4 regions of the Fictibacillus sp. UD genome follow, and region 4 is predicted to be linked to each of the others. Evidence: riboswitches for the same ligand, from Rfam matches in the RefSeq annotation. Region 4 holds a riboswitch; each other region holds the start of a gene.
The links. A riboswitch is a leader RNA that binds a small molecule or an ion and turns the genes downstream of it on or off. The one in region 4 is predicted to bind S-adenosylmethionine.
Positions count from the first base shown of each region.

Region 1: another riboswitch for S-adenosylmethionine. It lies ahead of mtnK (S-methyl-5-thioribose kinase); the one in region 4 lies ahead of P8610_RS19975 (methionine ABC transporter ATP-binding protein).
Region 2: another riboswitch for S-adenosylmethionine. It lies ahead of P8610_RS04780 (MetQ/NlpA family ABC transporter substrate-binding protein); the one in region 4 lies ahead of P8610_RS19975 (methionine ABC transporter ATP-binding protein).
Region 3: another riboswitch for S-adenosylmethionine. It lies ahead of P8610_RS06805 (bifunctional homocysteine S-methyltransferase/methylenetetrahydrofolate reductase); the one in region 4 lies ahead of P8610_RS19975 (methionine ABC transporter ATP-binding protein).

Region 1 covers NZ_JARUHH010000012.1:39,225-47,091, forward strand. The annotation lists gene P8610_RS15850 (carbon-nitrogen family hydrolase) at 58-840, shown strand; SAM riboswitch class I at 945-1,111, shown strand; gene mtnK (S-methyl-5-thioribose kinase) at 1,432-2,649, shown strand; gene mtnA (S-methyl-5-thioribose-1-phosphate isomerase) at 2,653-3,708, shown strand; gene P8610_RS15865 (sugar ABC transporter substrate-binding protein) at 3,705-4,838, shown strand; gene P8610_RS15870 (sugar ABC transporter ATP-binding protein) at 4,838-6,343, shown strand; gene P8610_RS15875 (ABC transporter permease) at 6,324-7,361, shown strand; gene P8610_RS15880 (bifunctional diguanylate cyclase/phosphodiesterase) at 7,674-7,867, opposite strand, start outside.
Region 2 covers NZ_JARUHH010000002.1:225,973-233,839, reverse strand. The annotation lists gene P8610_RS04795 (Ger(x)C family spore germination protein) at 1-756, opposite strand, end outside; gene P8610_RS04790 (GerAB/ArcD/ProY family transporter) at 749-1,843, opposite strand; gene P8610_RS04785 (spore germination protein) at 1,859-3,367, opposite strand; SAM riboswitch class I at 3,600-3,716, shown strand; gene P8610_RS04780 (MetQ/NlpA family ABC transporter substrate-binding protein) at 3,844-4,668, shown strand; gene modA (molybdate ABC transporter substrate-binding protein) at 4,830-5,624, shown strand; gene modB (molybdate ABC transporter permease subunit) at 5,625-6,281, shown strand; gene P8610_RS04765 (hypothetical protein) at 6,286-6,861, opposite strand; gene P8610_RS04760 (DUF3626 domain-containing protein) at 6,989-7,867, shown strand, end outside.
Region 3 covers NZ_JARUHH010000003.1:94,925-102,791, reverse strand. The annotation lists gene metH (methionine synthase) at 1-2,524, opposite strand, end outside; gene P8610_RS06805 (bifunctional homocysteine S-methyltransferase/methylenetetrahydrofolate reductase) at 2,517-4,367, opposite strand; SAM riboswitch class I at 4,436-4,551, opposite strand; gene P8610_RS06800 (precorrin-2 dehydrogenase/sirohydrochlorin ferrochelatase family protein) at 4,552-5,190, opposite strand; gene P8610_RS06795 (sirohydrochlorin chelatase) at 5,206-5,958, opposite strand; gene cobA (uroporphyrinogen-III C-methyltransferase) at 5,959-6,744, opposite strand; gene P8610_RS06785 (DUF3906 family protein) at 6,757-6,978, opposite strand; gene P8610_RS06780 (nitrite/sulfite reductase) at 6,994-7,867, opposite strand, start outside.
Region 4 covers NZ_JARUHH010000025.1:6,830-14,696, reverse strand. The annotation lists gene dnaX (DNA polymerase III subunit gamma/tau) at 1-144, opposite strand, end outside; RNA gene ffs (signal recognition particle sRNA large type) at 251-515, opposite strand; gene tadA (tRNA adenosine(34) deaminase TadA) at 602-1,102, opposite strand; gene P8610_RS20005 (cysteine hydrolase family protein) at 1,495-2,106, shown strand; gene P8610_RS20000 (deoxynucleoside kinase) at 2,219-2,860, shown strand; gene P8610_RS19995 (deoxynucleoside kinase) at 2,857-3,525, shown strand; gene P8610_RS19990 (MetQ/NlpA family ABC transporter substrate-binding protein) at 3,576-4,391, opposite strand; gene P8610_RS19985 (hypothetical protein) at 4,309-4,545, opposite strand; gene P8610_RS19980 (methionine ABC transporter permease) at 4,633-5,295, opposite strand; gene P8610_RS19975 (methionine ABC transporter ATP-binding protein) at 5,288-6,301, opposite strand; SAM riboswitch class I at 6,370-6,477, opposite strand; tRNA gene P8610_RS19970 (tRNA-Ser) at 6,786-6,878, opposite strand; gene serS (serine--tRNA ligase) at 6,980-7,867, opposite strand, start outside.

The sequences.
Region 1 (7,867 bases), on a different contig from region 4:
ATGTTATACGCTTAAGGAAATTCTGTAAAGACTTTTTTACACGATGGGGGTCCAATTATGAAAATTGCCTGTATACAAGTAGATGTCCAGTATGGCAATCCTGATAAAAACTATGAACACATTGAAAATAAAATACGTGAGACGGTAAATGCGCATCATCCTGATACGATTATTCTGCCAGAACTTTGGGATACAGGATATGACTTAACTCGCTTAGATCAGATTAGTGATCACTATGGAGAGCGTGCTAAAAACTGGCTAAGCAAACTATCAAAAGAGCTTAATATTAATATTGTCGGTGGATCTGTCGCGTTTCGGGACGGCAACTCTGTATACAATACATCCCTTACTTTTAACCGAAACGGAGAGCATATCGGCACTTATTCAAAGGCTCACCTGATTACGCTAATGGAAGAAGAGAAATACATCTCACCTGGAAAAAACAGCAGTCTGTTTACAATTGACGGCAATCTTTCTTCTGCTGCAATCTGTTATGACATTCGTTTTCCAGAATGGATTCGTGCACCGTTTGTTAATGGAGCAAAGATTTTGTTCGTTCCGGCACAGTGGCCGATCCAAAGACAGACTCACTGGAGAGCACTTCTTATCGCGCGTGCTATTGAGAATCAATGCTATGTTGTCGCGTGTAATCGTGTCGGGAAAGATCCAAACAACACGTTTGCTGGTCAATCCATGATTATTGATCCTTGGGGAGATATCATTGCTGAAGCTTCTACCCATAGTGAGGAGATTCTGACAGCAGATATTTCTCCGAGTTTAGTAGACGAGGTCCGTTTGAAGGTTCCAGTATTTAACGATCGACGAACCGATCTTTATTAATTTTTTTAAAAATTTGTTGTTGACAGACCTTCCTATCACGTTGTAGTATAACGATTATGAATTGCGCGAATATTAACACGCATTAAAAAAACGAATAATTTGGTCTCTTATCAAGAGCAGGTGGAGGGATATGGCCCGATGAAACCCAGCAACCGACCGTAATACCATTGTGAGATGGGGCGCCCGCATTATACGGGGAGCCGCTGATATGATTTCAGCGTATGGCACGGTGCTAATTCCGGCAAAACAACATGTTTTGCTAAGATAAGAGGCGCGGGAGAACTAACATTCCGAGCCTCTTTTCTTATACGAAAAGAGGCTCTTTTTATTTGTATCTATTCTATTCTTAGAAATTGCTTGTGATGGTTTAGCAAATTCTCTTCATTGCAAGTTGATTGAAGTGTAAGGTGCGAGACTCCTGGAGGATAAGCGGGACAGGTGAGACACCTATGTGCGCAACGCGCAGAGGTGGCTCACCGCACGCCCCCCGGAAAGCGAGCATCCTGTAACGGAAATCAACCACTTTCAAGAGCAACAATGCTATACAAAAACAGCTTTTTATTTCAAATAAATTCCGGGGGGAAACAAAAAATGAGCGTACAAGTAAAACCTACATATGAACCGTTAAACGAACTAACAGTCCTTGAAGTCGTGAAGCCTCTAGATTTCTTTGATGAAGCTGAACAAAACAGCTTGTCTGTTAAAGAAATCGGTGATGGCAACCTTAATTTAGTTTTTCATATCGAAAACCCAGAATCAAAAAAAGCATTAATCGTTAAACAAGCACTTCCCTATGCAAAAGTGGTTGGTGAAAGCTGGCCCCTTACACTTGACCGAGCAAGAATTGAAAGTGAAGCTCTCTTAAAAGAAGCTGAATCGGTTCCACACCTCGTTCCAAAAGTTTATTATTCAGATTCAACATTAGCTGTTACGGTCATGGAAGATCTGTCGGATCATGTAATCCTTCGCAAAGGACTCATTGAAGGTCACACATACCCAACTTTGGCTGAGGATATTGGAACATTTGCTGCTAAAACAGCTTTTTATTCCAGTGATTTTTATCTGCATCCATTTGAGAAAAAAGAACAAGTTGGACGTTTTTCAAACCCTGAACTTTGCAAGATTACCGAAGATTTAGTGTTTACAGATCCGTTCTTTAATCATGATACGAACGATTTCCCCGCTGAACTTCAAAATGAAGTCGAAAAAATTTGGAATGACAAAGAACTGCTTAGAGAAGTAGCTCAACTGCGATTTACGTTTTTAACAAAAGCTGAGATCCTGCTTCACGGTGATCTTCATTCAGGCAGTATCTTCGTTAAAAATAATTCTACTAAAGTGATTGATCCTGAGTTTGCTTTCTACGGACCTGCTGGTTTCGATATCGCTCACTTTATAGCGAATCTAGCTCTTAACCATCTGTCACAGAACGCTCATGCAAAAGAGCCGTTCAATCGTGAATCTTTACAGTCTTACCTTTTACAAACGATCGAGAAGACGTGGAATACGTACAGCGAAACATTTACACAGCTGTGGAACGAGAAAGCGACGGATCCTTTTGCTAAGACAGAAGGCGTTTTAGAGAACTTCTTACAAAAAACGTTCCAAGAAGCAATCGGTTATGCAGGCTGTGAAATCATCCGAAGAACAATCGGTCTTGCCCATGTTGCAGACCTTGACACCATTCCGCAAAAAGAAGTGGAACTGTTTTATAAGAAAAAAGCATTAGAGCTTGGAAGTGCTCTTATTAAAAACCAAAGTAAAATTACAAACATCACAGAATTGACTGACTTGATTAGAGGTGCTTAAGAAATGACTGTAGCTGAAAAATGGGTTCCTTCTGTTCGTTACAGAGGCGATCATCTGCTTATATTGGATCAACAACAACTTCCCCACCACACCGTTTACTTGAATGTAACAACGATTGAACATGTATGGGATGCAATATCAAAGCTTAAAGTTCGCGGAGCTCCCGCGATCGGTATAGCTGCCGCTTTCGGTCTTGCGCTATGGAGCAATACAGAAAAAGAAAATGATCTTCAGCAGTTTTTAGAAAAACTGCAAACACAAAGAGACTATCTTGCCTCTTCCCGTCCAACTGCTGTTAATTTATTTTGGGCGATCGATCGTGTCGTCGCTTCAGCTCAAGAAGCATCATCAGTTACAGGCGCGAAGAAAAGAATTGAAACAGAAGCTCTTTCCATTCAAGAAGAAGATGAGAATACGTGCCGTAAAATTGGTGAATATGCCTTGTCCCTTCTGCAAGATGGAGATGCGGTAATGACGATTTGTAACGCTGGCGCTATCGCTACAAGCAAATACGGAACCGCTTTAGCTCCGTTTCATCTCGCAAAAGAAAAAGGATGGGATCTATCGGTTTACGCGAACGAAACACGGCCTGTTTTGCAAGGTGCTCGACTGACTGCTTGGGAACTTCAGGCAAATGATATCGATGTGACGCTCATTACTGACAATATGGCAGCACATACGTTAAAAACAAAAAACATTAAAGCGGTAATCGTAGGCTGTGACCGTGTAGCTGCAAATGGAGATACGGCAAATAAAATTGGTACGTTCGGCCTTGCTCTGCAAGCTAAAGCTTTAGGCATCCCCTTTTATGTTGCCTGCCCCCTCTCTACCTTAGATCTTAGAACGGCAAGCGGTGATGACATACCTATTGAGGAGCGTCCTGAAGAAGAAGTTACTCATCTAAACGGTATCCGCATTGCACCTGAAGGGATTAAAGTATTCAACCCCGCTTTTGACGTAACGCCTGCGGAATACATTTCAGCCATCATTACGGAAAAAGGCATCGTAAGCGGCAATTATACAGAAGCATTATCAACACTAAAGGAGGAACAGAAGTGAAGCCCTACAAAGTACTAGCAACAGCTTTCCTGACAGCATCTCTGCTTTTAACAGGGTGCACAAGTGAACAGGATGCACTTACAAATAAAACAGAAACAAAACCAGCATCAGCTACTGAATCAAAATCTAAAGAAACCAAGTCAGCAGCAGCATCGAGTGAAGTTCCAGATCAGCTTCAAAAACCATTAAAGATCGCATCCATTAATCAATTTTCAATCGGGACATTCTCTTCGCAATATATTAGCGGCGTGAAGAAACAGGTTGAAGAATTCGGTGGTGAGGTTCAGATCTACAACGCTGATAACGACCTTTCAAAAATGGCTGCTTACGTCGAAACAGCGGTTAACCAGCAGGTTGATGGGATTTTAATCGACCATGGACGTGCAGATGCAATCGCTCCAAGTGTAAAGAAAGCGGTCAAAGCAGGAATTCCTGTAGTCGCGTTTGATAGCGACATCAACATTCCAGGTGTTACTGTAATCGACCAGGATGACTATAGCCTCTCTTGGAATGCTCTTCGATCGATGGCTCAAGACCTGAACGGTAAAGGTGAGATCGTCTATGTGTGGGTTGGCGGTTTTACACCGATGGAACGAAGAAACGTAATGTATGAGGCTTTTAAGAAACGCTATCCCTCTATAAAAGAAATCGCACGTTTTGGTACGGCGACGCAGAACACTGCTCTTGATACACAATCTCAGATGGAAGCTCTTCTTCAAAAGTACCCGAACAAAGGTGATATTGATGCGGTATTTGCGCCATGGGATGAATTTGCTAAAGGTGTAACTCGTGCGATTCAGCAAGCTGGCCGCGATGAGATCAAAGTATACGGAATCGATTTAAGTGATGAAGATCTTCAATTGATGCAAGAAGAAAACAGCCCATGGGTATCCACTGCAGCAACAGATCCTGCTGATGTTGGAAAGCTGCAAGTACGCTTCCTCTATCAAAAAGTTGCAGGTGAAGAAACGCCGCAAATTTATAGCGTTCAGCCTCATCTTGTTGAAAAAGAAGATCTTCCAAAATCTAAAGTTTCCATGGATGAGATCGGTAAGTACGTGGAAGGCTGGGGTAAATCAGAAGCTGGCACTTCACCTTGGATGGAAAACTTAAAGAAGGCTAATCAATAATGACTATACTCTCATTAACTTCTATACAAAAGTCGTTTGGTGATCAAACTGTACTAAAAGGAGTGGACTTTACCGTAGCTAGCGGTGAGGTCCATGCTCTTTTAGGAGCAAATGGTGCAGGAAAAAGTACATTAATGAAAATTTTATCCGGTGATTATGAACGAGACGGGGGCATCATCACGATAGATGATAATAAACAGCACTTTAAAACTCCTGCCGATGCTAAGGAAGCTGGCATTGAAATGGTTGTGCAAGAGGTCGATACAGCTCTTGTTCCTTCCTTAAGCATTGCAGAAAACGTTACGATGAATGCTTTCATCACGGGACCGGCATTCTTTTCTTGGAGAAAACGGCATAAACGGGCTAAGGAACTTTTAAGAAGAGTTGGTTTGGATCTTGATCCCTCTCTTCCCCTCTCTCATTGTTCATTAGCTGAAAAGCAGTTAGTTCTTATTGCAAAAGCTCTATCTCGTGAAATTTCATTTATTATTCTCGATGAACCTACAGCTGCCCTTAGCACGAAAGAAGCTCAACACCTTTTTAGCGTACTTCGCGAACTTCAAAATCAAGGCGTCGGAATTATCTATATTTCCCACCGATTACCCGAAGTAATGGAGCTTTCAACTCAAGTTACGGTCTTAAAAGATGGCTACGTCACGCTTCAAAATGAAACTTCTAAATGTACATCGGAAGAAATCGTGCGGGCCATGTTAGGAAACGAACTGGTTGAACTTTTAAATGACGATGAAGACCGCGTTTTGGGAGATACCCTGTTAGAAGTTAAGAATTTTAACGTCCCAGCTACAAGTGAACGTATTTCATTGTCAGTACGAGAAGGAGAGATCGTTGGAGTAGCTGGCCTTGTTGGTGCAGGAAAAACAGAAACAGCAAGAGCTCTATTCGGCGCTGACCCATCAGGTGACTATCTATCTATTAAAGGTAAAAAGATAAGAATTACGAACCCTCTAAAAGCCATCTCGTCAGGCATTGGGTTTGTTCCAGAAGAACGCCGCAAAGAGGGCATACTCGTTGATTTTAATGTTGTGGAAAACTTAACGCTTCCTGTATTAAAACAGTTTACGAAGTTTGGTTTCATTCAAAAAAGACAAGAAAAAGCTGAAGCTGAAAAATGGATCAAACAGCTTGGTATTAAGACACAAAAGTCATCTCTGCTTCTTAATCACTTAAGCGGCGGTAATCAGCAGAAAGCTGCTATTGGAAAGTGGCTATTAAATGACGGAGAGGTTTTCATTTTTGATGAGCCAACAAAAGGAATCGATGTAGGAGCAAAGCAAGATGTGTTTCAGTGCATTAAGAATTTAGCGCAAAACAAAAAAGGCATCCTCTACTTCACGAGTGAGATCCAGGAGCTGCTCGCTTTTTGTGACCGGATCCTCGTCATGTACGATGGAAAAATTGCTGGAGAACTGAGCAAGAAAGAGGCTACTACCGAAAAAATTATGCAATATGCAACAGGAGGTCATTATGGCACAGTACGTTCATAAAGAACATGTAGAGAATGACATAAACAGAACAAAATACACATTTCAAGAGAAGATTTTTCCCTTTCTCTATCGATACGGAACACTTCTTGTTATTTTATTAACAGTAATTGGCTTTAGTCTTGCCAATGACAAGTTCTTAAGCTATCAAAACTTTACTGATATTCTGCGCTCCGTTTCTATCATTACATTGCTGGCGATCGGTGTAACGATTTCTCTTATTGTCGGAGGCTTCGACCTTTCAGTAGGTTCAACTGCTAGCCTTGCAACCGTTACGAGTGCCGCAGCTCTTGTACTGTATCGCCAGGAAACGATCATCGCCATTCTAATCCCAATTGTGATTGGACTTTTAGTAGGTCTATTAAACTCGTTCTTCGTTGTTAAGGTAAGACTTCCAGATCTTCTTGCAACACTTGCCGTGATGTATATCATTAACGGATTGCATTTGACGTTCACAAAAGGCTTTTCAATCTATAACAACATGCCTCTAACAGATGGCGGAACAGCACCTGGCGTCTTTCTTCCTTCGTTCCTTTTCATCGGACAGGGCGAGATTTTATCAGTTCCGGTACCTGTTATCATCATGCTGATCGCTGTTGTTGTTGTTCACGTGATACTTCAGCAGACCCGTTTTGGCAGATTATTATACATTACAGGTGGAAATGAAGAAGCTGCACGATTATCCGGTGTTCCCGTTCAACGCTATAAAATGTATGCCTATCTTTTATCTGCGTTCTTTGCCACTCTAGCAGGTATCTTATTGGCATCTCGAATCGGTACGGGTCAGGTGTCTGCCGGAGCTCCTCTGTTAATGGATGGTGTTGCTGCTGCCTTTATTGGTTTCTCGGTATTTGGAGCAGGAAAACCAAACGTGATTGGTACTTTTATTGGGGCTGTTCTTATAGGAATTCTACTAAATGGTCTAACCATGCTGAACGTGCCATATTATGCACAAGATATCGTTAAAGGATCTATTCTTATCGGCGCTTTAGCGTTTATGTATTACGAGAAGAAAAAATAAGGCTTACTTGAAAACTTTGTTTATTCATCAAAAGTACGAAGAATAATACGGTTCACAATGAAAGCATGCATCGTAATTCAATAGCTTTTAGAAGCTGTATTCTTAAAGGCTGTCCATCGCTGACTTTCAAAAGAAAACCTCCTGAACAGTTGATTGGAGTGTAAGGTGGGAGACTCCTGGGGGATCAGCGGGACAGGTGAGACACCTAAGAGCGAAGCGCCGAGGTGGCTCACCGCACGTCCCCCGGAAAGCGAGCACCTGAAACGGAAATCAACACTTCCAATAGTACTACTTTAAAAAACAGCACACCCATTAGGATGTGCTGTTTTTTGATGTCATATATTCTTCTAAAAATTGTTCGGCTTCACATGCTCGCATCGGCTTACTGATGATATACCCTTGTGCTGTATGACACCCGTATTCACGGAGCAGCTTCATTTGCTCGTATGTTTCAACACCTTCTGCTACCGTTGAAAGCGAGAGCCCTTCACACATCATAATAATAG
Region 2 (7,867 bases), on a different contig from region 4:
GTACTCTGCTTTTGATGAGATGTTTTGGATGGTGAAGAAACGATCTTTGGTAAATTTCACTTCATAAATCCCTCGTTCAAACGATTCCATTAGCAATTTAAGCATAAAGGATTCTTCAAGGTTAAGTTGCCCGACCATCTTATCATCTTTTAAGATTGCGGTTCCTTTCACCCTGATGCGATCTCCTTGTTTTTCTAATAACGGCAAGTTAGGATCCATTCCTTTTCCGTAAAAGGTGTACAAAAAGCGATGAAGATTGGAGTCTGGGATATTAGAACGCATATTTTGCTGTAAAAGCTGAAACAGATATTTAGAAGGTGTTTCACTAAGTGGGTACTTCTGATCCAACAGCGGTTTCGTACTTCCCTGAACGACAGACAAGTATAGATCACGTCCTAAAGCAGGATCACGCTGCAGGGTATCAACCAATTTATAGATGCCTTTTTCCGCTAAACGATTATCATACAAGGCAACCTCTAAACGGCCGACTTGAAAAGGCTTTGGCGATTCGGCTTGTTCGAGAGCTCTCGCCATTTTACTCGTATGTGTTATTGTAGTAAACACTTGAGAGATAGGCGGTACATCTTCTCCACTTTGAGGAATGGCGACCATCGCGTTTAATTCAACTTTGTTTTTAGAGTGATAATCATAGCCGACCGCTGATACGAGCTGGATGTCTTCTAAAATTCTTTTACTCGGAAAACAACCGGTGAGTAAGGATACTGAAATGATGATGACAAAATATTTTCTAACCATGTTTTGTTTTCCTCACTTTTGTCAAAATAAGCTGGATCACAAAAAGGAACGGAATGTAGAAGTACAGAATGTAAAAGCCAATGTTAGAAACACTGCTGTTCAGGATGTCTACCTGCTGCCGATCGATGACAAGGATACATGAAACAAAGACGACCAAAAGTAATGCTCGTAACGCACTTTTTTGCTTGATTTTATATAACCGGTGCAGGCCGCGGCTGACAGACCACAACCCGATGCATAGGTTAGGCAAGATAACGAAAAGCCAGAGTGCGATTCCTGCGTATTCGAAACGCTGTGCAAAAGGCAGGTCCACGATTTTCCAAAGAGTGAGTGTTGCCCAGATTGTGTGCTGCAGCTGCTCTTGGTTGTAATAAACAAACGAAACGAATATGGTGATAAAGTAGGTGAATATCGTAAAAAGATTGCCAAAGTGTGCCCATTTTTGAGACTTTTCCGGTTGTTTCAGAAACGGCAGGTACAGTAAGATCAATTCAAATCCTAAGTAATTAAGTGTAACGCCTTTCGTTGCCGCTAAGATCTCAGTGATTGAATGGTCAAAAATAGGCAAAAGATTTGTATAATGAGCATCTTTAAGAGCGTAATATTTTAATAAAAATAGAGGCAGTGTTATGAAAAATCCTAATACTGCTAATCCAGCAACAGCTCGTATGCCTCCGACTACAAATGAATAGGCAAGCACCAAAAAGAGGATGGCGATTACCCCTGTCCCGAGCTCTGGGAACATCCAGATTTGAATCACTTCGATATAGGTTCTTAAAACGGTTATAACTGTCGAGATGAAATACAGCAGCAAGAGTAAACTTAACAGACCGCCAACCCATCTTCCAAACAAATTGCGATGAACGCCAACTATATCGGTATTCTCTTTTAAAAGAATGCGATAAATCATCCAAATGATTATGTTGAATGATAGGCCTCCAAGCACTACTGCGATCCAAGCGTCATGACCTGCAGATTTTGCGATGTACCGTTCGAATCCGAGGATACCAACACCAACCTGCATCGTCGTGACCATGTAAAAAACCATATAGGGTGATATCTGTTTGTTTTCACTAATCTGAGACATACATACCCCTCTTTTTTAGTCCTCTATATCATGCTTTTCATTTGAGCGCTTCTTATTCATCCTTTTTTTATCGCTAGGTCTTAATGAGACTGGACGGTTGTATTGCGAACTGAACGGCATACGAATGAGGGCATCTTTCAAATCGTTCATACGCAGCGGATAAAGCGGCGCAATATATGGTCTGCCAAGTGACGTTAACTTCAACAGATGAGATAAGATGAAAGCAAAGCAAATTGTTACACCAAGAACACCTAAAAATTGTGCAAACAATAAAAAGGGAAAGCGCAGCAGACGGATCGTGTTACTCATCTGATAAACAGGTGTTGTAAAAGATGCGAGCGCGGCTAACGCGACAATGATCAAGAGAACATTGCTTGTGAGTCCAGCTTGAACAGCGGCCGTTCCAATAACAATACCGCCTACGATCCCGATCGTCTGACCGACTTTAGTTGGCAGTCTCGCTCCTGCCTCGCGCAGCAGCTCGATTGAAAGTTCTAATACCATTGCCTCAAGGATAGGCGGAAAAGGAATATCATTTCGTGACGCGACAAGTGTCGCCAACAGATTTTCAGGAATCATCTCATAATGAAACGTTAAAACCGCGACATAAAGTGGTGTGGATAACACGGAAAACATGACTGCCATCAAACGGATCAAACGAAAAGCAGAAGCTAAAACCCAGTTTAGGAAGTAGTCTTCAAAGGCTGAGAAAAACTCAACGATTGTTGTTGGTCCTGTCAGTGCATGTGGTGAACCGTCCGCCATAATGGCAACTTTTCCTTCCGCCAATACACTCGCCACACGGTCAGGACGTTCAGTGTCAATCAGCTGTGGAAAAGGTGAGTTTCCATTGTCAGAAATCATTTGGTTGATATAAGAGCTGTCTACAACATGATCATATTCAATATCATTGACTCGTTGGATCGCCGTATTTACGTTTTCAGGATCAGCGATTCCATCTATGTAGATAATGGCAACTCTTGTTTTCGTGAGTTTACCAACGCGCACCTCTTTAACTATAAACTCTGGAATCGGCAGTCTTTTTCGTATGAGGTTCAAGTTCGTATCGAGTGATTCTACGAATGCTTCTTTAGGACCAACTACGCTGAACTCGGTTTCTGGAATCGAGATTTGCCTATTCTCTGTTGAAAGACTGGGTATCATCAGACATTCTGTATCCTCTTTATTCATCTGTAAAAGAATAAAGCCTTCTGTTACCTTGTTTGCGATATCGCGAACATCTTTCGTTTTTACTATGCCATCTAAAGGCAAGTGTTTCTGTACATCATCCAGATTTTTTAGGGGAAGATCTGTGATATAAGGCAATAAATCACGGTGAACAAATTCCGGGTTTACGAGAGTTTTAAAATATGAGATATAAAATGTGCTCGCAGATGATTGTTTAACGGTTGAAAAGTCGGCAGAAGCACTTAATTTTTGCATCAACTCTTGAAAGGTTAAAGAATCTCGATTATTGGTCTGTTTTGGTTCGGGCTGTTTTTTCTTTTTCTTAAAAAAGTTCACGTGTGGCACCCACTCGTTTTTGAAGTAAGTTATTTTCCTAGCATTTCCTCTGGATTTAATAATATTCTTTGTGTGCGAGGTTGTCGGTTTTATCTCCCTTAAGAGAAAAGGTGAGTGTTGCCATTGCTGCAACGACAGAATTAAGAAACACAAGGAGTTCAGAATAATTCGAAAAAAGTGTTTGACATTACATGGATTTCCTGTAATAATACAAAGTAATTTGATATGAACACTCTTATTAAGAGCAGGTGGAGGGAATTAGCCCTATGAAACCCGGCAACCATTCGTACTGAATAGTCAGTATGGAAACGGTGCTAAATCTAACAGCGGTCACGCTGAGAGATGAGAGGAAATCGGATCTTTTTTCGAGAAGCCTTCTGTCTCTTTTATGAGCTCAGAAGGCTTTTTGCATGCTGCCTCTTGAAGAGTTTTTATCAAACAAAAATATAGAGAACTAGAGGATAGGGGATTAGATCATGAAAAGAATCATTCAAGTTTTACTCGCAAGTTTGGCAGTGTTTGTGTTAACAGCTTGTGGATCATCAGCAGCAAATGGCGGGGAGAAAACCGAAAAGCTCGTCGTTGGGGCATCGAACGTACCGCATGCTGAAATCTTAGAAGAAGCAAAACCACTTTTGAAAGAAAAAGGAATTGACTTAGAAATCGTTAAATTCCAAGACTACATTCTGCCGAATAAATCACTTTATGAAAAAGAAATCGATGCGAACTACTTTCAGCATATTCCATATTTAACACAGCAAGTGAAGGACAATCCAAAGTACAAGTTTGAAAACGCAGGTGCGGTTCATCTCGAGCCTATGGGAGTTTATTCGAAAAGACATAAGTCATTAAAGGATCTTCCGAAAGGCGCGAAAATTATCTTAAGTAACTCAGTAGCTGAGCACGGTCGAATTCTTTCCATTTTTGAAGCAGAAGGACTAATCAAGCTAAAAGAAGGAAAAGGCTATGAAGCGCAGCTAAGTGATATTGTAGAAAATCCGAAGAACTTAGAATTTGTGGCAGACATTGACCCAGGCCTTTTAACGAAGGCATATGAACACGATGAAGGCGATGCGATTGTAATCAACACAAACTTTGCGATTGATGCTGATCTGAATCCGAAAAAAGATTCTATCGCACTAGAAGGGTCTGAATCACCATTTGCGAACATCATCACGGTTCGTGAAGGAGACAAAGATAAAAAAGCAATCAAAACATTGCTAGAAGTGCTTCACTCAAAAGAGATCACAGACTTTATCGACAAAGAGTATAAAGGGTCTGTACTTGCAGTAACAGAGTAAGCGAAGAAGAAGCTGTCACGAAGGAGAATCCTCCTTAATGGCGGCTTCTTTTATTTGAAAGTCACTTTACAAAAATGAAAGCAAGTACAATAGAAGAGTTTCCGCTAATGCTTTGCTATAATCAAATGTAATCAGACATTGCTGTGGAAGGAAGAAATGAAGTGAGAAGAAGGTATCATATGATGATTTGCCTAACGATGCTCATCGTATTTTTAACGGCATGCGGAGGACAGGGGCAAGATCAATTGAACAAACAAAAATCTCAAGACAGAGTGGAACTTACCATATCAGCCGCAGCTAGTTTGCAGGATGTGTTAAATGAAGTCGCCGCTGTCTATGAAAAAGAACATCCGAATGTAAAGATTACATATAACTTTGGAGCGTCAGGAGCACTGCAACAGCAGATCGCACAAGGTGCACCTGTTGATCTGTTCTTCTCAGCCGCAGAAGATAAATATGATGAACTTGTAAAAGAGGGATTCATCGAAGAAAACTCAGGAACAGATCTTTTGCGTAACGAATTGGTGCTAATCGTTTCAACCAACTCAAAAATAAACAGGTTTGAGGATTTACCGAAAGCCAACCGAATATCAATCGGAACGCCAGAGTCTGTGCCAGCTGGAACGTACGCGAAAGAAACACTTGAAAACTTAAATCTATGGAACGAGACCGAAAAGAAAATGGTCTATGCAAAAGATGTGCGTCAAGTATTAACCTATGTAGAAACGGGAAACGTAGACGCTGGAATCGTTTATAAAACAGATGCCGTGATCTCGGATAAAGTAAGAATTGCAGCAACCGCAAACGAGCAAACACATTCACCTATCGTCTACCCCGTTGGTGTTATTAAAGACAGCTCACACCAGAAAGAAGCCAAGGAGTTTTATGAATTCCTGAAAAAAGAAGAGTCGATCAAAACCTTTGAAGACAATGGATTTAAGCAGGTAGAAAATTAGATGGCGATCGACTTTTGGTCACCAGTCAAACTGTCGTTAGGAATTGCACTAGTTGCGGCAATCCTCGTAATCGCTGCAGGTTTATTTTTTGGACGGATGATGGCTCACAAAAAATTTAAAGGGAAATCTGTTGTTGAAACGTTCTTTTTACTGCCATTAGTGCTGCCGCCTACGGTCGTTGGTTTTCTTCTGATTGTTTTATTCGGGAGAAATGGTCCAGTCGGGCAACTCATACAATGGTTATTTCACCAGCCGATCATGTTTTCATGGTGGGCCGCAGTAATCGCGTCTTCGGTTGTTGCATTTCCTCTCATGTATCAATCGGCAAAATCGGGTTTCGAGTCCATTGACGGAGATATTGAAAATGCGGCACGTGTAGATGGAGCGAATGAATGGCATGTTTTTATGAGGATATCCATTCCTTTAGCACTTAGGGCCATCATATCCGGTGCCATTTTAAGTTTTGCCCGAGCTTTGGGAGAGTTCGGTGCAACTCTCATGTTTGCGGGGAATATTCCTGGAAAAACGCAAACGGTATCTACCGCAATCTACATAGCGATTGACTCTGGTAACATGGATCTTGCCTGGATGTGGGTAGCAAGTGTTGTTGGAATTTCTTTCTTGATGTTAATTTCTGTAAATCGAGTAAGGGCTTAATTCTCTATTGTTGCTCACTTAATACCTCTATTGCTACTGCATACTTGCTTCTAGGCAGGTAGGCTAGCTTTAGAGGTTTATTTTTATACTTCTCTATAAAACTGGATCTTAGAATAGATTGTTGAGCAAAATGAAGAGTTGTTCCCTGTATTGTAATGGTTGCCACAAAATCTCTGCCGTTTTTCGAACCATCGTACGTAATTTTAGAGGGAATCCCTTCAACACTTTGAAATTTCTCATGATCATAAGCTGTTTTATCTCTAAAAAGCTGAACAGCGCTATGGGCAAAAACAATTGAACATATGAGCGTACCAGCAATCAGTAAAGGAACGAAAATCTTTTCAATCACTTTCTCCATCTTATAATGAACTAGGAAGATGGACATAAAAAGTGAAAAGATCGACCCTCCTAGCCAGTAAAGGCCTTCAGACAATACGAGGTGCTCATGATATATAGAATTCGACAAAAATAAACTAACCACCGCAACAATCATTAGAAAAAGCATCGTTATAAGAGTAATTGTCTTTGGAGTACGAAAGCTTCTTGTTCTCGTCATACTTCGCTTTCTTGCCTTTTCCATGTTTTATCACTCCTTATCTTGAATATATTCGTTCCAGAATTCGCCCTATTCCTTTTTAAAAAAATCGAAGGATATAACAAAGCGGTGACGAATAGCTGTATAAATCATTAAAGGAGAACCGTTGTTTATGAAACTATCTCGTTCGCAAAATGCAGCTATCCAGTTCTTTGAGGAATATGCAATAAACCATAAAGATGAGGCATGTGAGTCAATCAGACACATTCTAAAAATGGCGAATATCCCAGTCCAATTATATGAAGACGCTGTTTTGAAAATAAAAAAGAATGCAAGAATCGCTCTGCACTTTCATCCAGATCGGCCAAACTCAAGTTTGAAAATGGTTGCCGAAGCCATACTGCTCGACGGAGTTTATAAAAGTCAGTTTGAAACACTGCTTTCGAACGGAAGCGTTTCAGCATACCCTGGCGGATTGCGTGATACGTGGGAAGAAAGAATTTTTGGAGGAGCGTATCAATTGGAAGGAACGACCAACAGCCATCGTCCGAAATATGGCGCTTTGAATCTGATGCTGCATCCAGACGGTCCAGCTCCTCGTTTTGGTTCGTGTTATTTTCTGCTTTCTCCTGGAGTCTCCAAACGCTCAACGTTCACGTATTTAGATTCTCATCAAGATCCTGTAGAAAAGGGAACGCTGACTGAGTTTGATATGATTTTGTCGGCTTTGCTGGCAGAGATTTTCACAAGGGATTTTGCCATTGGTGAAAGGAATCTTACACCAGGAAAACTAATCAATCATCTTCTATCCAACCTAGATAAGGCAGTACTTGATCCATCCAAGCAACAGGTGATTCGTAATCTTAATCATTATATTGAAGCTCAAGTTCATGGTGACATTTCTTTAAAGGAAGATGTTGAAGTTCTTGTTGCAGATCCATCTTTCAAGGAAACGAGGGTTGGAAAAACACTGGAACAACTTTGTTCAAAATACGCAATCGATCTCTATTGGCATATGGGATTCGAGCTAACGGCAGACGAAGTACCGCCT
Region 3 (7,867 bases), on a different contig from region 4:
AATCTTCTGGTGTTTGAATTTGGTTTGCAATTGAAAGTCCTTCCATTGCATCCTTCGCGTAAAGTACCATTCCTTCGTATTCTTTAGATATCTTTGTATCAGTGAACTTCCTTGATAGTGCTGCGCCTCCAACAAGTATAGGTGTTGATATATTCGCTTCACGCATGTCATTTGCAGTTAAGACCATCTGCTGAGCGGATTTTACTAGCAAACCGGAGAGTCCGATAATATTTGGCTTTTCTTTTTTAACTGCTTCGATTAAAGTTTGTGATGTTACTTTAATGCCTAAATCAACTACCTTAAACCCATTGTTGCTTAGTATGATGTCTACCAGGTTTTTGCCAATATCATGAACGTCTCCTTTAACGGTGGCGAGTAGTACTTTTCCTTTTGATGCAGACTCATCACTTGTTTCCATGTGAGGCTCTAAGTAAGATACAGATGCTTTCATTACCTCTGCACTTTGAAGGACTTCTGCAACGATTAACTGATTCTCGTTAAATAGGCGTCCTACTTCTTTCATTCCATTCATCAACGGCCCATTAATGATGGCTAAAGGTGTTGGATATTTTTCTAAAGCCAATTCCAAATCAGAATGTAATCCTTCTTTAGTTCCTTCTAAAATGTAATATTGAAGCCGTTCTTCTAAACTCATATCCGGCAGTTTTGATTTGATTTCTTTCTTCTTTCCTCTATAAAAGTCAGTAAAAACAGATAAAGCTTCTTCAGTTGTACGGAATAATAGATTTTCTGCAATCTCAATCTCGTTAGAAGAGATTGAAGCAAAGCGCTCTAACTTTTCTGTATTTACAATGGCATAATCCAGCCCCGCTTGTGTGCAATGATAAAGGTATACGGCATTTAACACTTCACGCCCTACAGGAGGCAAGCCAAACGATACGTTGCTGACCCCTAGGATGGTTAAGCACTCAGGAAAATGTTTTTTAATGGTGCGTATGCCTTCAACAGTGGCATTCGCTGATCCGATATATTGCTCATCACCTGTTCCAACTGGGAAAACGAGTGGATCGAATATGATGTCTGAAGGAGAAACGTTATATTTATCAACTAAAAGGTCATAAGATCTCTTTGCGATTTCCAGTTTTCGCTCGACAGATACACCCATGCCTATTTCATCGATCGTTCCGACAACGACTGCCGCTCCATATTTATGTAGAAGCGGGATCACCTTTTCAAATCGTTCTTCACCGTCTTCTAAATTAATGGAATTAATGATGGCTTTTCCTTGTGAATATTTTAAAGCGAGTTCTAATACATCCTCGTCTGTTGAATCGATGACAAAAGGAATCTTCACTTTCTTAACCGCTTCTTTCATAAACTCTTCCATATCACTTAACTCATCGCGGTCAGGGTCAGCTAAACAAACATCGAGTACATGAGCGCCGCCTTTTACTTGAGCTCTTGCGATTTCAGCAGCTTCTTCAAACTTTCCTTCAGCAATGAGACGTTTAAACTTCCGGGAACCGATCACATTTGTTCTTTCTCCAACCATGATGGGTCTTAATGTTGGATCATCATATATAAAAGGTTCGATTCCAGAAACCATATGTGTTTCGTTTACTTGCACCTGTCGCGGGGAATAGTTTTTCATTACTTTTGCAAGTGCTGCGATATGAGCTGGTGTCGTTCCACAACAGCCACCTACAATGTTCAGCCACCCTTTTTCCGCGAATCCAGATAGTTTAGCAGCAAGAGATTCTGGTGTTTCATGATAGTTTCCTTCTTCATCAGGAAGTCCTGCGTTCGGATAACAGCTTATTGCTGTTGAAGACAAATGAGATAAGGAACGAATGTGATCCTGCATGAATTCAGGACCTGTTGCACAGTTTAATCCCACTGCAACTGGATTCATATGCTTTAACGATATATAAAAAGCTTCAATCGACTGACCAGCAAGCGTAGTTCCCATCGGCTCGATCGTTCCAGACACCATGAGGGGAATTTCTTTGCCTGTTTGTTTCATTGCTTTCTCTATCCCTAGATAGCCCGCTTTTACATTTAACATATCTTGGCTTGTTTCTAATAGGAGCAAATCCGCCCCGCCATCAATCAACCCGCGAGCTTGTTCGGCATACGATTCACGTAAAGCATCGAACGTCGTACCCCCTGTAACACTGAGCGTTTTTGTTGTTGGACCGAGTGAGCCCGCAACAAAACGAGGCCATTCCTTTCTTGAAACAGCATCAGCTGCTTTTCTGGCAATGGAAGCTCCAAGCTTATTGATCTCATAAGCTCGATGTCCCAGGTTGTATTCATCGAGCACAAGATTCGTTCCACCGAATGTATTGGTTTCGATAATGTCAGCACCTGATTCAAGGTATTTATGATGAATGGACAGGATAACATCAGGTCTTGTTACATTTAAATACTCATTACAGCCGTCATATTCTTCACCGCCAAAATCATCTGGTGTAAGCTTTGCTTCTTGAAGCATTGTTCCCATAGCTCCATCCATTACTAAAATCTTTAACTTCAGTTGCTGTTCGATTGATGACTTAAGCATTCTGTGACCTCCTGGCTAGTAGTGATGGATGGTTCGCTTTCGCATAATGTGCTAATTCCACAGTTAGTTCATAACGCATGAATGGAGTAATCAAGTAGATGCCGTTAAAGAGTTCCATAGCTGTGTCTAATAATGATTTTGCGATTAGCAAACCTTCTTTCTGGGCTTGAGTAGGATCATCTTTAAACTTGCTCATGCGATCCCTCACAGAGTCAGAAAGCTTTATTCCTGGTACTTCATGATGTAAAAACTCTGCGTTTTGTGATGAAGTTAGCGGCATGATGCCAATATAGATTGGTTTATCAATGTGTTTTGTTGATTCATACGTTTCAATAAGTCTCTCCTCTGAAAAAACAGGCTGACTTATAAAGTAATCTGCGCCATAAGCAATTTTCTTTTCTAAACGATCGACGGCTTTGTCAATGGACCGGATGTTCGGGTTGAAAGCAGCTCCGACCGTAAAAGAAGTTTTCTCTCCCAGCTCTTTTCCAGAAAGAGATAAACCCTGATTAAACTGTTTTATAAGTTTTATAAGTTCAAAAGATGTAACATCATATACGGACGAAGCACCTGGGAAATCTCCGACACTTGCAGGATCTCCAGTAACTGCAAGTATGTCATGAATTCCATGTGTGTGAAGTCCCATCAAGTGAGACTGAAGACCAATTAAATTTCTGTCGCGGCACGTAATATGAACGAGCGGACGAAGGTCAAGTTGCTTTTGAACAATTGATCCTAATGCAGAGTTACATACACGAGGTGAAGCAAGCGAATTGTCAGCGAGGGTAAGTGCATCGATTCCCGCTTCTTTTAAGGCTTTTGCTCCTTCCATAAAACGCAATGTGTCTAACTTGCGCGGGGGATCTAATTCAACAATGATGGATTGCTTTTTTTTAACTTCTTCACTAAGTGGAACGTAGTTAGGTTTTGATGCTGACTGAATAACCAATTTTCTTTTTACTTGCTTTACTTCTTTTTCTGTTACAGCCTCTAAGTCTTTAAGTTCTTGAGAGAAGGCACGAATATGAGCAGGCGTTGTACCACAACAGCCACCTAATAGACGTACACCTTGCTGTCTAAACAAATGTGCACACTCTTTAAAATAATCAGCGTCTCCTTCATATATAAAACGGCCATCTGTATACGAAGGGAGCGAAGCATTCGGAAAAGCTGATAGGAAAGCGGAATTTGGCAATGGTACTTCTTCAAGCGTCTTCAGCATGTGATATGGCCCTAGACGGCAGTTTAAACCAACAACATCAGCTCCAATGTTCTCTAATCGGTTCAACGCTTCCGAGATCGGTGTACGGTCTTGCAAAAATCCCACTTCCTGCAATGACACTTGAGTAATAATAGGTAGAGAAGTTTCTTTTCTAGCAATCTCTAAAACCGTTTCAAGCTCTTGCAGGTCATAATACGTTTCTAACTGTATGCCGTCTACATTCTCCATTAATAAACAATATAACTGCTCGCGAAAACTGCGCTTGATTTCATCTAGTGAGATGCTATTAGGTTTAATACCACGTATTCCACCGATCGTACCCACAACATATTCATTTTGAGCTGCGTTTCTAGCAATTGAAACAGCCGCTTTATTAATCTCTTTTACATGATCTTGAAGGCCATAACGTTCGAGCTTCGAATAGTTCGCTGCATACGTATTGGTTTGAATGATGTTAGCTCCTGCATCTAGATAAGCACGATGAATGTTATAAATCTGGTCTGCTTGAGAAAGATTTAACTCCTCATAACAAAAGTCAGATCCATAGGAATACAGAAGCGTACCCATCGCACCATCACCAATCAGTATCTTGTTTTGTTCTAAGTCTGTGATTAAACTCATAATAGCCTCCTTTATAAAAAATAAAAAAGCCTTCTATAAAAGAAGACTTTTTCTTATGCGCCGGGGTCTTCTTATCTTTACGAGTCTACAAATGAACTCGCAGGAATTAGCACCATTTCAGCTTAAAAAGCTGCTGGTTGCTGAGGTATCATAGGGCCGCTCCCTCAACCTCTCTTGATAAGGTCTATTCTTTTGTTGTTTTACTAGCTAGGTTTCGATCAACTTTGTTCATTAATGCCTGTTTATAGACATTTTGTTTTTCTTTATCACTTAAAAAGCGGGAATCTGTTAGTTCTCTTAATAATGATCTTCGGCATGCTTCCGGATATTCCTTTTTTATAATAGCTCTGCATTCAAATAAAAATTCTAAATACGTTTCATAGTCTTCACTAAATGTTTGCTGCAACTCTTTTTTTATTGACTTGGATAAACTCGGACTCGCTCCACCAGTTGAAACAGAGAGTAGTAGTCTACCTCTTCTTATAACACTAGGAACAATAAAGTTTCCTAATTCCAAATGATCAGCCACATTTACGAGCTGATTCGTTTTAGCATGAGAAGCGATCCAAGAGTTCGTTTCATTAGAGTTGGTAGCCGCAATGATTAGAAATGCTTCTTCCAAATCTTCACGTTTCACTTCTCTTTCGATCCAAGTTAACTTTTGTTCAGAATGCCATTCCTGAATTTCGTTAACAGCCGCTGGACTGATTACAGTAATTATTGCTTCTTCATTCAAAAAATCTTTAATTTTACGGTAAGCTACCAAACCCCCGCCTGCTACAATAACAGTTTTTCCAGACAAGTTTACATGTATGGGATACATAGCATTCCTCGCACTTTAAGAAAATGCATATTTCTTAGTCTCAAGTGTTTCATTGATACGTGTGAGTAAAACTTCTTTTAGTATCGGATGGTAGCCGAGTGTCTCACAAAGAGTTACAATTTGTTTAGATTGTTGCTGATAGCGGCTTATCGTATGTTTCATCCCGTTTCTTAACAACCCTGAAAATAGAAGATACGGCACAACGATAACTTGGTCATACAACTCGCGACTATTCCATAGAGCCTCTTCAAAGCTCGGTTCTGAACCAGTTAGAAAGCAAACTTGTATGCTAGGGATTCCGTAATGGTTTTGAACGTTTGACGCTATTGCTTCTAGGTCCTGCTTAACATCTGGATCGGTGCTGCCTCTGCCTACAAGGAGAATATGTGTAATTTTCTTTAGCTTGACCGCACTGTTCATAATTCTCTCCCACAATAAATGCGGAATGGCTTCATGTACACCGAAGGGACGCCCGTAAATCACTTCTACTCCTGGATATTTATTCTGCAAGTGGTGAAGTTCTTGCGGAATATCCATTTTTATATGATTAGCACTTAATAAGAAAACAGGAATAACAGAGATACTCGTTGCACCTTTTTGTATACACGTTTTAAAACCTTGAGCGATAGAAGGTTCAGCAAGCTCTAAAAAACAAATCTCTTTTATTGAAACATCAACTTGTGCCATACAAAGTCTCACAAATTCTTCCGCTTCCATTCGTCCTTTTTTCAGTCTTGTGCCATGACAGATAAAGAGCAATGCCTTCATTTACAAGGCCCCGCTTATGGCAGCAAGCTTACTCGGTTCTTCATGCAGCTGTTCAAACCATTTCAGTTCACTGCGAAGACGAACGACTTCACCGACAATAATCATGCTCGGATTCTCAATTTGTTCTCTAACCACGATTTCCTCAATCGTATCCAGTGTACCTGTAACGGTTCGCTGATTCTCTAAAGATCCCCATTGAACAAGGGCAACTGGTGTTTCTTTGCTTTTTCCGTGTCTCGTTAATTGTTTACAAATATAACCTAGGTTGCCCACTCCCATATAAATCGCTAACGTATCAATACCGTTCACTAGACTCTCCCATTTCAGTTCATCATCTTCACCCTTTTTTCGATGACCTGTAACGACCGCAAAGCTTGAAGCGATGTTTCGATGTGTAACAGGAATACCTGCATAAGCTGGTGCTGCAATGCCTGATGTTATTCCAGGAATCACCTCAAACGGAATACGGCTTTTTGCAAGTGTTTCTGCTTCTTCTCCGCCTCTTCCAAACACGAAGGGGTCTCCGCCTTTTAACCGAGTTACTACTTTTCCTTTTTGAGCGTGTTTAACTAAGAAACTGTTAATCGTTTCTTGCTTCATGAAATGGTAGTTCGGCAGTTTACCGCAATAAATTAAGTCGCATTTCGGTTTTGCATAAGATAGCAGTTCTTTACTCACTAATCGATCATATAAAATAACGTCTGCTTCTTCTATACAACGAAGACCTTTTACAGTTATCAATCCCGGATCACCCGGTCCAGCTCCGACAAGATATACTTTTCCCATCATCATCACTCCTTAAGGATTTAATATCGTTTCACGTTCATAAAGCACGAACCCGTTGCCCGTACGAATTCTTTTCTTTTCATAAAGAGAGATCTCGTCAACATTAGGCTGTTTCAAAAAATACTTCTCAAGTTCTATGTCAACTAACTGAAAAGCTTGTTCATCTGTAGAAGCGGCTATCACAACAGGAATAACCGTTGATTTTGAAATGACTTCAAATCTGTAAAGATACATGGCGAGACCCCCATTTTATGAGACTTTTTCTTCTAATTCTTCAGCAATCTGGTTAAGATTACTTTGAAGCTGTTGTATACCAACGCGGTCTATATATTCAAAAAAGGTTTCTGATGGAAGTTTCGCAGCTTTAAAGGTTTTAAGGAAGCGCAGCAACACTTCATCAAGCAAATCCGCATGAAACTTTCCTTTTAGCTTTTCGTTAAACTTTCCTCCATCATCAAGTGTGCCTCCAACATAAATCTCAAAGGCTTGAACCATCTTTTTCTCTTTTGTTTTTAACAATACGCCTTGTAGGCCAATATCTGCGATTTGACGCTGACCGCATGAGTTAGGGCAGCCTACCATATGAATTCTAACGGGAACGTCCAAGGCTATTCTTTGATCGAGAACTTCTGCTATTCGGCGCATCCGTTCTTTCGTTTCAACAAGTGCTAAATTGCAATACTCGATACCGGTACAAGAAACAGAATGACCAATGAAAGATAGAGGCTGTGTGGTGATGCGTTTGAAAATGCCTTCTTTTAAGAGTGGCTCAACGTTTTCATGCTTTACGTTAGGAATGATTAAATTTTGAGAATTTACCGTTCGAATTTCACCGTTTCCGTATATCTTTGCAATTTCAGCAAGCTCTAATACCTCATCAGCATGAAGTCGGCCAACAGGTACGTTGAAACCGATATAACTCAATCCCTCTTGCTTTTGTGGATGAACACCATAAAAGTAGCCACCGTTCCACTTTTTGAGCGCATCTTTTCCTTTAGAGTGAAGGGGTCCAGTGTATTCTAATAGTTTTTCTTTAAATTTTTCCGGTCCCCAATCCGCCATCAAGAATTTAAGACGTGCAAGGTGACGCTTTTCCCGATATCCGTAGTCACGGAAAATCGTA
Region 4 (7,867 bases):
TCCTCGTGGGCCTGAAAACAGGTAGGCATGGGAAAGCTTGTCCTGCATCAGGGCATTTTGGATCGTTTTCGTTATATGTTCCTGCCCGACCATATCTTCAAAGCTCTGTGGCCTCCATACGCGGTAGAGCGCTTGATAACTCATCCCTTTGCCTCCCTTTTAACACTATATTCTTTCTTTATTATACTGAAACATTACAAAAAACTCACCCCTGAGACAAGGGTGAGTTGATGTTTTATATATAAGAATGCCGCGCACCTCTCTTTGGAATAGTCAACCTATGCGTACAAACGCAGTTAGCTCAGTCCAGGTTGCCCCACGGCACACGAAGTGGTCCACTTACTGCTGCTTCCTTCCGGACCTGACAGGGTTCATGGGTCTCCGTTGCGCAGGACCCGGACATCAACACCACTTACGTCCGTCAGACCATACGTTGAACTAGCCGAGGAGAGGAATTCAACCTCGCTACAGCGGATTGCGAGTACAGGGCACCGCTACCTCCCCATCTAGCGCGACAAAGTGTATAACATTGTTAGATGCACAATCGAATGTGCAAGAATTAGTATACTATGCCTATAAAAAAAAATCAACCGTACAAGCTCTAAAGCTCCTTCTTTCTATCTTCCTTTTCCTTCCTTTTTCTGTCGCGAAGGTTTTTAAAAAAACTTGAAAGAATTTGACCGCACTCCTCCTCTTTAACACCTGAGGTCACTTCACATTGATGATTAAAGCGATCTTCTTGCAAAAGGTTCATCAATGTCCCTGCGCAGCCTCCTTTAGGATCAGCCGCTCCATAAACAACTCGGCTTACCCTTGAGAGAACGATGGCTCCTGAGCACATCGCACAAGGTTCAAGTGTTACGTAAAGAGTCGTGCCTTCAAGTCTCCACGCCTCTGTCTCCCTGCACGCTTGATCGATCGCTAAAAGTTCCGCATGCGCAATCGCTCGTTGTTCTGTTTCACGCAGGTTATGAGCACTTGCCAATATATGATCATCTTTTACTAAAATAGCGCCGATTGGAACTTCCCCGATATCTGCTGCTTTTTCCGCTTCCTTTAAAGCAAGCTCCATATAATATTCGTCTTTTTCTAAGATCTCCATAAATTCGCTCCAAAGTTTTAGTTGTAAGAGATTATACAAGAGGTTTTGCTAATAATAAAGAAAGGAATGTTTTTATAACAAGCTGTTTTGGGAATCAATGTTGATTTTGAAAGTGGTTGATTTCCGTTCCAGGTGCTTCGCTTTCCGCGGGGCAGACGGTGAGCCACATTCGTTACGTTTCACTCTTAAGTGTCTCACCTGCCCGCCTGTCCCGCAGGACAAGGAAGGCTTCGGCAGCGACACATCGCACGAAGAAAATTTGAAGTTCAATTTTCGAGGAGTCTCGCACCTTGCACTCCAATCAACTTTTCAGTGAGGACGGTAAATAAAAGCAATAACCTTTATATAAGAGCATTTAGATAACAACCTAAAAAGAAAGTGAGGGATATGTTTTGGCACATCAACAGAAAAATGAGAAGAAAATCCCTGTCGCTTTGCTTATTATTGACGTGATTAATGACTTTAATTTTCCTGAAGCGCCGCTTTTGTTAAAAACTTCTGAGCCGATAGCCGATAAGATTGTTGATTTAAAGAAACGGGCAAAAGAAGCAGGCATACCTATCATCTACGTGAATGACAATTTTGGACAGTGGCAGTCAGACAAGCAAAGACTTGTGGAATACTGTTCGGCACAAGCTGGAGGGGAGTTTGTGAAAGCATTACAGCCGGACGAAGACGATTATTTTGTTATTAAACCGAAGCACTCTGGATTTTTTTCGACACCTTTATCAACGTTGTTAAATGAACTGGGTATACAATCACTGATCCTATGCGGCGTAGCAGGAAACATCTGTGTCCTTTTTACCGCTAACGACGCTTATATGCGAGGCTTCACCCTTCATGTACCTTCTGACTGCTCAGCCTCTAATATAGAAGAGGATAACGAAAGAGCATTGCTGCTTATGGAAAAGACGTTAAACGCTGATATCACTCCTAGTGGTGAGTTAGATCTTCAGGCAATCATAGAACAGGCTGAGAATGATAAACAAAAAACAATGTATTAAGCTGTTTTATTGAAGTTTTTAACCGATAATCTATCCACCTTTTCCAAACGTATGCTACAATATTCTTTGTCTGTAATTTTTCGTTTGTTATTTGAAAGGGAGGAAAAGGAAGATGAGTTCAACCCCCTTTATCGCAGTTGAAGGGCCGATTGGCGTAGGGAAAACATCACTGGCAAAAGCCATTGCAGAGCACTATAACTTTCAATTATTAAAAGAAATTGTAGAGGAAAATCCTTTTCTCGGAAAATTTTACGACAACATTGATGAGTGGAGTTTTCAAACCGAGATGTTTTTTCTTTGTAACAGGTATAAACAGCTTGAAGAGATTAATGGTCAATTTCTTTCAAAGCAGGTCCCTGTCGTTTCTGATTATCATATTTTCAAGAACCGTATTTTTGCCGGACGTACGCTAAAAGACGGTCATCTTCACAAATATATGCAGTGCTTTGATATCTTAACAGAAGACATGCCTGTACCAAATATGATCATATACTTAAATGCGAGTCTAGATACACTTTTAGACCGTGTTCGTAAACGCGGACGATTTGTTGAGCAAAACATGGAGCCAGCTTATTTAGAACAACTTGCAGCTGATTATGATACATTTATGTCTGCCTTTAAGAAAGAGCACCCTGAGATTCCGGTGCTGACCTTCAGTGGAGACGAATTAGATTTTGTTGCGTATGAAACGGATAAAGAGAAAATCTTTTCCTTAATCGATGCAACTTTGAAAAAAGGAGAAGTTGCGCGATGAACAAACTAATTCAATACGGCATTCCAAATGATGCTGTCATTACAGTAGCAGGGATGGTCGGAGCAGGTAAATCGACCTTTACAAATGCACTAGCTGAAAAATTAAAGTTTCGTACATCCATGGAAAAAGTCGATAACAACCCATACTTAGAAAACTTTTATCATGATTTTAAACGCTGGAGTTTTCATCTGCAGATTTTCTTTTTAGCTGAGCGATTTAAAGAGCAAAAAAGAATGTTCGATTATGGCGGAGGATTCGTGCAAGACCGCTCTATTTATGAAGATACAGGGATCTTTGCACGCATGCACTTTGATAAAGGGAATATGTCAGAAGTGGATTATGAGACATATACTCACCTTTTTGAAGCGATGGTCATGACACCATACTTTCCACAGCCGGATTGTTTGATCTATTTAGAAGGTTCTCTTGATGATATTCTAGCTCGTATTCAAAAACGCGGCCGCAAGATGGAGCAAGAAACACCTGTTTCTTATTGGGAAGAAATGTACGATCGCTATGAAAAGTGGATTACGTCCTTTAATTCATGTCCTGTGCTGCGAGTAAACATCAACGACTACGACCTAAGAGAAAATCCTGAATCGATTGATCATATCGTAGAAAAGATTGCACAAAAAATTGAAGCGAAACGAGAAGTTCGCATATAAACATAGAAAACCCCGGAACTCAACTCTATGAGTCCGGGGTTTTGCTTTATCTATTTCTTCATCCATTCGGGTTTTCCGAAGCCTTTGAACTCCTTATCAATCACTTTTTCAAACTCTTTGGACTCCACCACTTCTTTAATATCTTTTGCAAAGGTTGATTCTACGTCTTTTGTGTTTACAACAACACGGTTACGGTACGTATCCGGCATGTTTTCTAATTGAATGGCATCAAGCAAGTCCATTTTGGCAGCAAGAGCAAAGTTACCAGGAACTGCTGCAACATCCGCACTTTGTACAGCACGTGGAAGCTGGGCCGCTTCTAATGGTTTAAATACTAAGTTCTTTGGATTATCTTGAACATCTTTTTCAGATGCAGTCAGTTGATTAATACCTTCTTTGATCGTAATCAGCTTTGCATCTTCAAGCATGATCAAGGTACGCGCTAAGTTAACAGGATCGTTCGGAATGGCTAACGTACTGCCTTCTTTAATCTCATCAACAGATTTAAACTTATCGGAATATAGTCCCATCGGTGCTGTTGGAACTATGATTACTTCTGAAAGCTTTAAGTTCTTTTCTTTAGCGAAATTCTCCATATAGACTTTGTGCTGAAAAAGGTTAGCGTCCAGATCTCCTTTAGAAAGTGCCATGTTCGGCTGAATGTAATCACTGAATTCGATCACTTTAACTTTATATCCTTTTTTCTCAAGGGAGGGCTTGATCGCTTTGTTGACCATGTCTGTATATGGTCCCGCTGTTGCACCAAGTGTCACTTCCTTGTCTTTAGATGCATCTGATGAAGATGAGCAGCCAGCTAAACCAAAAGCTAGCAGTGCAGTTAGTAGTGAAAGTATGATTTTTTTCATGTTGATCCCCTTTATATGTTTTTGAAAATACTAGTTGCTCTTGTATGTTGTTGGTTTCCGTTCCATATGCTCGCTTTCCACGGGGCGTACGGTGAGCCTGCTTTGCGCCATTAGGAGTCTCCACCTGACCGCTCGTCCCGTAGGAGTCTCGCATCTTCCACTTCAACCAACTTTTCGATGGTGTCTCGTTAAAACCGATTAAAGATAAGCCTTTATCGCCTCTTACCTTTAGTGAAAAAAATTATCTCTTATTCACAGCCTTCGCTGCGCCGTCTCCGATGACTTGCATGAGCTGGACGATGACGATTAGTAATACGACAGTTGTGAGCATGATCGTGTTGTCGTAGCGATAGTAACCAAAGCGGATTGCGAAGTCTCCGATCCCTCCGCCGCCGACGATACCGGCCATGGCTGAATAGCCAAGTAAGCTGATTGCGGTGACCGTTATCGCCTGAACAATTCCTGGCTTCGCTTCTGGAAGGAGAACTTCCCGAATGATCATCCATGGCGTTGCACCCACTGCAACTGCCGCTTCGATCACTCCTTTATCGATTTCTCGTAAAGAAGTTTCTACGAGCCTTGCAAAGAACGGAATGGCTGCAACTGATAAAGAGACAGATGCTGCTGTTGGTCCAATTGTTGTTCCGGTGATTAATTGTGTTAAGGGTAATAATGCAACTAATAAAATAATGAATGGTACAGAGCGGATCAAGTTCACAAGTATACCCGCTATCTGCTTGATCCACGCGTTCTCAAACAACAAACCTTTGTCAGTAACAAACAGGATAATTCCAAGGGGTAATCCCACAATTAATGAAACACCTAGTGATATGGCGACCATATACAACGTTTCAAAAAATGCCTTATTTAAATCTGGCAGAATGTTAAATATTGAATCAAGCAACGTTCTTCACCACCTCAAGATTTTCTATACGGCTTTCAATATAAGTAATCGCTCGTTTTACCTCTGTCTCATCACCAATCAGTTCCATAATAAAGATTCCGAGCGGCGTTTCCTGGATATATTCAATCTTTCCATGAAGGATATTTCCTTTTACTTTAAAGTTTTGGAAAAGCTCAGAAACAACGGCTTCTTCTGCGATCGCTCCCTTAAATTGAATCTTGATCACGGTACCTTTTCTATTCTTCAGCAATGGTTCCGGCAGATCCATCTGTATAACGGAACTGATAAATGTTTTCGTTAATTCTTTTTCGGGATTTGCAAAAATGTTATAAACATCACCTGACTCGATGATCTCCCCATCCTGCATGACAGCCATACGGTGGCAAATCTCCTTTACGACTTCCATCTCATGCGTGATGAGTACAATCGTAATTCCTAACTTTTTATTAATTGATTTTAAAAGTGAAAGGATGGACTTTGTAGTATTCGGATCAAGAGCAGATGTAGCTTCATCACAAAGTAATACCTTCGGGTCATTGGCTAGAGCTCTCGCGATACCGACTCGCTGCTTCTGTCCGCCACTCAACTGAGAAGGATATTGATCTTTTTGATTTTCTAATCCGACCATCTTCAACAGCTCTTGTGTTTTGCGATTGATCTCATCCTTTGTTTTTCCTGCCGCTTTTAAAGCAAACGCGATATTTTCAAAAACGGTTTTTGCGCTGATCAGATAAAAGTGCTGAAAGATCATGCCGATCTTAAGCCGCTCTTCTCGAAGCTCCTTTTTCCCTAACGCGGTTATCGATACTCCGTCGATGAGTATGTCCCCTGATGTTGGTTTTTCCAATAAATTGAGACAGCGAAGTAGCGAACTTTTTCCGGCACCGCTGTAGCCGACAATACCAAAGATCTCTCCTTTGTCTATTGATAGCGATACATTCTTCACACCAACGATTTCTTTTCCTTTTGCTTTATATATTTTGGTTACCTCTCTAACCTCGATCATCTGTCATCCCCCTCAACATATATAAAAGCCCTCTTCATTCTATGGAAGAGGGCGAATAAGCAATCATCGACTTATCTTCCAGAATGAACCTATCATTCTGCAGGAAGTAGCACCGTTCCATGATGGAGGTTGCCGGACGTCATAGGGCCTGATCCCTCGGTCTCTCTTAATAAGCATTTCATATTGAATTAAGTATAGTTGTCATCATACTCCCTGTCTAAAAGTTCTGTCAATACTAAATTTTATCACTTTAAAGTGTTAGCGCTTACATCGCTGTAATGGAAAGGGAACGATTTTTTTACTGAATAACAGCATTGAGTCTGATGAAACTTTATTGAGTCTTTTTAAAGATTATTGGGTCTGAATGCTATGTTATTGGGTTTAAATTTATAGAATTGAGTCTCTGCAAAATTCGACTAGCATGCATATAAAAACACAACAAAAAAACCACCTGATGCAAGATCAAGTGGTTTGAATATGTATATGGAGGAGGTAGAGGGATTCGAACCCCCGCGGGTCGTTAAACCCCTGTCGGTTTTCAAGACCGATCCCTTCAGCCGGACTTGGGTATACCTCCGTGTGACTGACAAGAACTATATTAACATGAGGACAAATATAGTGTCAACGCTTTTTGAGAAAAAAATTCAAAAAAAGAGAGGGAATTTCCCTCTCTTCATTTTACTTAATTACTTCCTTATTACCCATGTAAGGACGAAGCACTTCTGGAATCACAACCGTGCCGTCTTCTTGCTGGTAGTTTTCCAAGATCGCAGCGACTGTGCGTCCGATTGCTAATCCAGATCCGTTAAGCGTGTGAACGAATTCCGGCTTCCCTTTCGCATCTCTGCGGAAACGGATTTGAGCACGGCGCGCTTGGAAGTCTTCAAAGTTAGAACAAGAAGAAATCTCGCGGTACTCGCTGTAGCTCGGCAGGTATACTTCAATATCGTATTTTTTAGCAGCTGTGAATCCTAGGTCAGCTGTACACATGCTGAGTACACGGTACGGCAGGTTAAGAAGCTGCAGTACTTTTTCAGCGTGTCCTGTAAGCTTTTCAAGCTCATCATAAGAATCTTCTGGCTTAACGAAGCGAACAAGCTCTACTTTATTGAACTGATGCTGGCGGATTAAACCGCGCGTGTCGCGTCCTGCAGAACCTGCTTCAGAACGGAAACATGCGCTGTACGCTGCATATGTGATCGGAAGTTCTTCAGCTGTTAAAATCTCTTCACGGTGCATGTTCGTTACAGGAACTTCAGAAGTTGGAATTAAGAAATAGTCTTCTTCGCGAATTTTAAACGCGTCTTCTTCAAACTTTGGTAGCTGTCCTGTACCAGTCATGCTTTGACGATTTACCATGTACGGAGGAAGAACCTCTGTATAACCGTGTTCGTCTTCGTGAAGGTCCATCATAAAGTTAATTAAGGCACGCTCTAATCGTGCTCCAAGACCTTTGTAGAAAGCGAATCGGCTGCCAGTCACTTTCGCTCCGCGTTCAAAATCAACGATGTTTAAGTACGTTGCGATATCCCAGTGTGCTTTTGCTTCAAATGCAAACTCAGGTAC